Regions from separate parts of the Enterobacter cloacae subsp. cloacae ATCC 13047 genome, predicted to be linked through region 3. Evidence: predicted binding sites of a transcription regulator. Region 3 holds the regulator's gene; each other region holds the start of a gene.
What was found. The regulator sigma-54, encoded in region 3, starts transcription at its own class of promoters, with help from an activator protein. The targets are predictions, from matches to a motif close to GTTGGCACANNTTTCGCTNT.
Positions count from the first base shown of each region.

Region 1: the regulator sigma-54 is predicted to act here: its motif matches at 1,558-1,577, upstream of glnK (P-II family nitrogen regulator).
Region 2: the regulator sigma-54 is predicted to act here: its motif matches at 1,398-1,417, upstream of norV (anaerobic nitric oxide reductase flavorubredoxin).

Region 1 is NC_014121.1:1,245,524-1,247,796, reverse strand. It holds gene amtB (ammonium transporter AmtB) at 1-1,131, opposite strand, end outside; gene glnK (P-II family nitrogen regulator) at 1,167-1,505, opposite strand; gene ECL_RS05890 (SmdB family multidrug efflux ABC transporter permease/ATP-binding protein) at 1,728-2,273, opposite strand, start outside.
Region 2 is NC_014121.1:4,150,681-4,152,953, reverse strand. It holds gene norV (anaerobic nitric oxide reductase flavorubredoxin) at 1-1,353, opposite strand, end outside; gene norR (nitric oxide reductase transcriptional regulator NorR) at 1,538-2,273, shown strand, end outside.
Region 3 is NC_014121.1:4,700,549-4,702,821, reverse strand. It holds gene ptsN (PTS IIA-like nitrogen regulatory protein PtsN) at 1-95, opposite strand, end outside; gene hpf (ribosome hibernation promoting factor) at 178-465, opposite strand; gene rpoN (RNA polymerase factor sigma-54) at 488-1,921, opposite strand; gene lptB (LPS export ABC transporter ATP-binding protein) at 1,969-2,273, opposite strand, start outside.

The DNA of each region.
Region 1 (2,273 bases), 1.9 Mb from region 3:
CTGTACCAGCACCTGGTGAACCATGTCAACGCCCTCAGCGTAACCCACTCCGCCCAGCGATTTCGCGGCGAAGATACCGGTCATGATACAACCGACGATACCGCACACGCCGTGCACGCCAAAGACATCGCAAGGGTCATCCACGCGCAGAAGACGTTTCAGCGCCGTCACACCCCACAGACCCGCCAGACCTGACACCAGGCCGACAAGCAGCGCACCACCGACACCGACGTAACCACATGCTGGGGTGATCCCCACCAGACCGGCAATGGCACCCGAGCACGCGCCCAGCAGAGAAGGTTTACCGCGAACCGCCCACTCACCAAACACCCATGAGAGGATTGCACCCGCCGTGGCCACCACGGTATTCACGAAGGCCAGCGCAGCGATTTCGTTAGCAGCGCTCGCAGAGCCAGCGTTGAAGCCGAACCAGCCAAAATAGAGGATTGCTGTACCGGTAAAGACCATCGGCAGGTTGTGTGGTTTGAACGCTTCTTTGCCAAAGCCCACGCGTTTGCCAATCAGGTATGCCCCCACCAGACCCGCCACCGCAGCGTTGATGTGAACAACGGTACCGCCTGCGAAATCCAGCGCGCCGTGCGACGCCAGCAGACCGCCACCCCAGACCATGTGTGCAATCGGCACATAGGAGAGCGTCAGCCAGACCACCACAAAGATCAGAACGGCAGAGAAGCGAATACGCTCAGCCAGCGCACCCACAATCAGCCCCACGGTGATACAGGCGAACGATCCCTGGAACGCAACGTGGATGTACTGATAGAAACTGCCCATCACCGCGGTCAGTTCAATATTTTTCAACATGGCCCAGTTGAAGTTGCCGAAGAAGGCGTTACCTTCACCGAAGGCCAGAGAGTAGCCGTAGACCACCCACAGCACGCAAACCAGCGCGAACGTCACGGCAACCTGCGTCAGCATGGAGAGAACGTTTTTGCCACGGATCAGGCCGCCGTAAAACAGCGCGATGCCCGGAATAGACATGAACAGCACCAGCGCGGTGCTGATCATCATAAAGGCGTTATCGGCTTTGTCTGCCACCGCAGGAGCAGCCATTGCCAGGCCCGGCAGCAGTGCCAGCGAACCCAGACCCGTTTTGATTGTTGCTATCTTCATTTTCTCGATCCCTATCACTGTGTGCCAGGAGTTACTTACAGTGCCGCTTCGTCAGATTCGCCGGTACGGATGCGAATGACACGCTGCAGTTCGGCAACGAAAATTTTGCCGTCGCCAATTTTGCCGGTATAGGCCGCTTTGCTGATCACATCGATGACTTCATCAAGCTGGTCATCAGCAATCGCGACATCAATTTTTACTTTTGGCAGGAAATTAACGCTGTATTCCGCCCCGCGATAAAGCTCGGCATGACCCTTCTGACGACCGAAGCCTTTCACTTCGGTGACAGTCAGTCCCTGAATACCCATTGAAGACAACGCTTCACGCACGTCTTCGAGTTTGAATGGTTTGATTACCACCGTAACCAGCTTCATAGATCCCCTCCAGTCAGAATTCGGTAATGGCCGCAGCTAACACGCAGGAGACATTGCAAGGGGTGTGCCAGAAATGAAAACGGAAGGGAAAAGCGGTGCAATGCGCGTTAAAAGACCATTCATGGTCAACAGGTGAAAAAAAACGCACCATGGCAGTGCATGGCGCGTTTCGGTTTTGCACCAACAGCGGTGACTGTTAGCACGTTGCCTGTTTTTGGTGCATCAGGCGCTAAGCGACTCTTCCTCACGGACGCTGGCCGCCAGCTCTTCACCCGCCAGTTGCAGCTGATACATCTGCCAGTAGCGGCCTTTCGCCTCCAGGAGCGCCCGGTGCGTACCGCGTTCAACGGCCTGCCCGCGATGCAGCACCAGAATGGTATCTGCGTCGACAATCGTTGAAAGACGGTGCGCGATAACCACCAGCGTCGTGTGATCGCGCACGGCGGCCAGTGCCTGCTGGATAGCCTGTTCAGTACCGGAGTCGATGCTGGCCGTCGCTTCATCCAGAATCAGCACCTGTGGCGTTTCAATCAGCACACGCGCCAGCGCCAGAAGCTGTTTTTGCCCGACAGAAAGATTATTCCCCTGCTCGCCCAGCCGGGTGTTGATTCCGTCGCTGAATCCGCGTGCTAGCTCAGCGAGCTGCACTTTTTCCAGCACTGCCCAGACCTGCTCCTCGGTATAATCACGCCCCAGGGTCACGTTGGCGTAAAAGGTATCGGCCAGCACGACCGGGTCTTGCTGCACCATCGCTACGCCTTTACGCAA
Region 2 (2,273 bases), 550 kb from region 3:
CGTACCTGGAGCCACGTCCTGCAACGGCTCGCCCAGTTCCGGGTCGTAGATCCACTGGCAGACGCTGCACTGCATGCGTGGACCGAGATCGGCGCTGGCTGCCCCGGCACAGGTTTGCGGCTGTTCGGCGGGGAGTGCTGCGGCCTCAGGAAGCGGTGCAAGCGCCCACTGACGAGCAATATCGCGGCCGTGCTGACGACAGACTTCCAGCGCGTCAAGATCCGGGCGCCATTTGGCCTTCAGGCTCATGGACATCTCAAAACCGGCATCCTGCAGGCGGGTGGAGAGACGATCTACCGCGCCGCCGCTCCAGCCGTGGGAGCCAAAGGCGCTGGCACGTTTGTTACGGAAGCGCAGGCCGGTCATCTCTTCCACCAGGCCAGCAATTTTCGGCATCATCACGTTGTTCATGGTGGAGGTGCCCACCAGCACGCCCTTAGAGCGGAAGACGTTGGTGAGGATCTCGTTTTTATCGCTGCGCGCCACGTTGAAGATTTTCACCGCCACGTTCGGGTCCACCTCGTTGATACCCTGGGCGATGGCGTCTGCCATCATGCGGGTGTTGTTGGACATGGTGTCGTAGAAAATCGTGATGCGGTCTTCCTGATAATCCGCCGCCCATTTCAGGTACAGCTCAACGATCTGGGTTGGGTTTTCACGCCATACCACGCCGTGGGAGGTGGCAATCATATCCACCGGCAGGTTGAAGCCGAGGATCTCGGTGATTTTGGGCGTCACCAGACGGCTGAACGGAGTCAGGATGTTGGCGTAGTAGCGCTGGCACTGTTCAAACAGCTCGGTCTGATCCACTTCATCGTTAAACAGGCGCTCGTCGCAGTAGTGCTGACCAAAGGCGTCGTTGCTGAACAGCACCGCGTCGCCGGTCAGGTAGGTCATCATGCTGTCCGGCCAGTGCAGCATCGGGGTTTCCACGAAGATCAGCTGTTTGCCGTTACCAATATCCAGCGTGTCGCCGGTTTTCACGGTGTGGAAGTTCCACTCCGGATGGTGATGGTGACCGTTGATGGAGTCGATGGCGTTGGTGGTGCAGTAGATCGGGGTATCCGGAATGTGGGACATCAACTCGGTCAACGCCCCGGCGTGATCCTCTTCCGCGTGGTTGATGATGATGTAGTCGATGTCGTTCAGATCGATTTCACTGCGCAGGTTCTGCACGAACTCGCGGCTGAATTTATGATCGACGGTATCGATCAGTACGTTTTTACCTTCACGAATGAGATAGCTGTTATAGCTGCTGCCGCGCAGCGTTTTATATTCCGTTCCGTGAAAATCACGCACTTCCCAGTCACGTTGACCAACCCAATGAATGTTATTTTTAACCAGAATAGACATAGCAACCTCAAATAATACGGCGTGTTGAATAAGTTGTTTTGTCTATATCAACTTGCGTGCCAACTTTTATTTTATTGATTTTTATGGATTAAATTTGTTATGCCCTGGAGTGGGTAGTCATTATGACTATCGTTAAAGATGTCAATATGACACTATGTATTGTCAAAATGACAGCGAGGCAGACATGAGCTTTTCCGTAGACGTGCTGGCGAAAATCGCCATTGAACTGCAAACCGGCATCGGGCATCAGGATCGTTTTCAGCGGCTGATCTCCACGCTGCGCCACGTGCTGGACTGTGATGCTTCGGCGCTGCTGCGCTACGAGGGACGGCAGTTTATTCCGCTGGCCATCGACGGGCTGGCGCAGGACGTGCTCGGGCGACGCTTTACGCTGGAAGGCCACCCGCGGCTGGAGACCATCGCCCGGGCGGGTGACGTGGTGCGTTTTCCGGCAGACAGCGATCTGCCCGACCCGTACGACGGCCTTATACCCGGGCAGGAGAGCCTGAAGGTGCACGCCTGTATCGGCCTGCCGCTGTTTGCCGGACAAAACCTGATTGGGGCGCTGACCCTCGACGGCATGTCGCCGGACCAGTTCGATACCTTCAGCGACGAGGAGCTGCGCCTGATTGCGGCCCTGGCGGCCGGGGCGCTGAACAATGCTCTGCTGATTGAACAGCTGGAGAGCCAGAATATTCTTCCCGGCAGCCCGGCGGCGTTTGAACAGGTCGCGCATACGGAGATGATTGGCCTCTCGCCAGGCATGGTACAACTCAAAAAAGAGATTGAGATCGTCGCGGCATCCGATTTGAACGTGCTGATCTTCGGTGAGACCGGCACCGGTAAAGAGCTGGTGGCGAAATCCATTCACGAAGCTTCACCGCGTGCGGCCAACCCGCTGGTCTACCTTAACTGCGCCG
Region 3 (2,273 bases):
AGCGCACGTTTTTTGCTCTGGCAGTGAACGCCACTGCGGGTACATTCCTGGTTAAGGACATTGCTCAATTGAAGAGCGGAATCGTTGTTCATCATAATTTCACCTAAGCGCTAACTGTACAAATGGCCTGTTGTGCTCCACAACAGGCCTTCCTGCACCCGTTAACTGCCCGGACAATTAGTGTTGTTTCAGTTTATCTTTATGTTTATTGAGCTGTCTTGCAAGCTTATCAATCAAGCCGTCGATAGCAGCGTACATGTCTTGCCCTTCCGCACTGGCGTGGAGTTCGCCCCCATTGACATGCAGGGTTGCATCCGAGATATGAGTCACTTTCTCCACTTTCAACACAATATAGACCTGATTGATCCTTTCGAAATACTGCTCGAGTTTTGCGAATTTCGTGTTCACAAAGTCGCGTAAGGCTTCAGTAATTTCGACGTTTTGTCCAGTGATGTTGAGCTGCATAGTGTCTTCCTTATCGGTTGTGTCAGACCAGCTGTTTACGCTGGTTAGACGGCGGAATGGATAAAGACTCTCGATACTTCGCAACAGTACGACGTGCCACCATAATACCCTGGTCGGACAGCATGGTGGTTAACTTACTGTCGCTCAGTGGCTTCGCGGGGTTCTCCGCGGCGATCAACTTCTTCACCAGTGCACGAATCGCCGTTGACGAGGCTTCGCCACCGCCTTCGGTATTCACATGGCTGGAGAAGAAATACTTAAGCTCAAATATACCGCGAGGACTGTGCAGATACTTCTGCGTGGTCACGCGGGAAATCGTTGATTCATGCATCTCGACGGCCTGGGCGATATCCGCCAGCACCATCGGTTTCATATACTCTTCGCCCTGCTCAAAGAAAGCCTGCTGTTGTTCGACGATACAGCGGCTCACACGCAACAGCGTATCATTGCGGCTCTCCAGGCTTTTGATTAACCAACGCGCTTCCTGCAGATTGCTACGAATATACTGGTTGTCGGCGTCGTTACGCGCGCTGGTGCACATGGAGGCATATTGCTGATTGATTTGCAGGCGAGGAATGCTGTCTGAATTGAGTTCAACGACCCAGCGGCCGTTGTGTTTTCTGACCAGCACGTCAGGTATGACATATTCAGGCTCACTGGTCTGGATCGACTGGCCGGGGCGAGGATCGAGCGACTGAATCAGATTAACCGCCTCTTTCAGCACCTCTTCTTTCAGACGCGTAACGCGCATCAGGGTACGGAAATCATGGTTAGCCAGCAGATCCAGATGATCGCTGATGATTAAGCGGGCTTCATCGATCCAGGGCGTCTCTTTGCTGAACTGCGAAAGCTGGATCAGCAGACAGTCGCGCAGGTCTTTCGCTGCTACGCCCACCGGGTCGAAACGCTGAATGCGCTTCAGAACGGCTTCTATCTCTTCAAGTTCAATCTCGTCATCGCCCATGCTTTCCAGAATATCGTCCAGCGTGACGGTCAGATAGCCGGTGTCGTCAACGGCATCGACAATCGATGTAGCAATCGCGCGATCGGTATCGGAGAAAGGGGTCAGCTCCACCTGCCACATCAGATAATCCTGTAGTGACTGGGTGGTTTCACCCTGATAGACCGGTAGCTCATCGTCCTGGTAGTCTGCACGCGTGCCGGAAGGGGTTCCGGCGGTGTAGATTTCATCCCAGCTGGCATCCAGCGGAAGCTCGTCCGGCATCTCTTTTTGTTCGAGTGCATCGGCGGTATCGAGGGCTTCAGTGTCCTGTGATTGCTGAGTGTCTACCTCGTCATGAAGATCGGCTTGCTCCAGCAGCGGATTGCTGTCCAGCGCTTGCTGGAGCTCCTGCTGGAGTTCTAATGTGGACAGTTGCAACAGGCGAATCGCCTGCTGTAACTGCGGCGTCATCGCCAGTTGTTGGCTGAGCCTTAATTGCAAACCTTGCTTCATGTTCAGAGCATTTTTCTCCGGTTCGGCGTTACGTTACCTCTACCCTATCAGAGTCTGAAGTCTTCCCCAAGATAGACGCGCTTAACATGATCATCTTCGAGGATCTGCTGTGGCGTACCGTGGGCGATCAGGTTGCCCTGGCTCACGATATACGCACGTTCACATACGGCCAGTGTTTCACGGACGTTGTGGTCAGTAATCAACACGCCAAGACCGCTGTCGCGCAGATGCTCAATAATACGTTTAATGTCGATAACGGAGATGGGGTCAACGCCTGCAAATGGTTCATCCAGCAGGATGAACTTCGGGTTTGCTGCCAACGCGCGTGCAATTTCAACACGGCGGCGTTCCC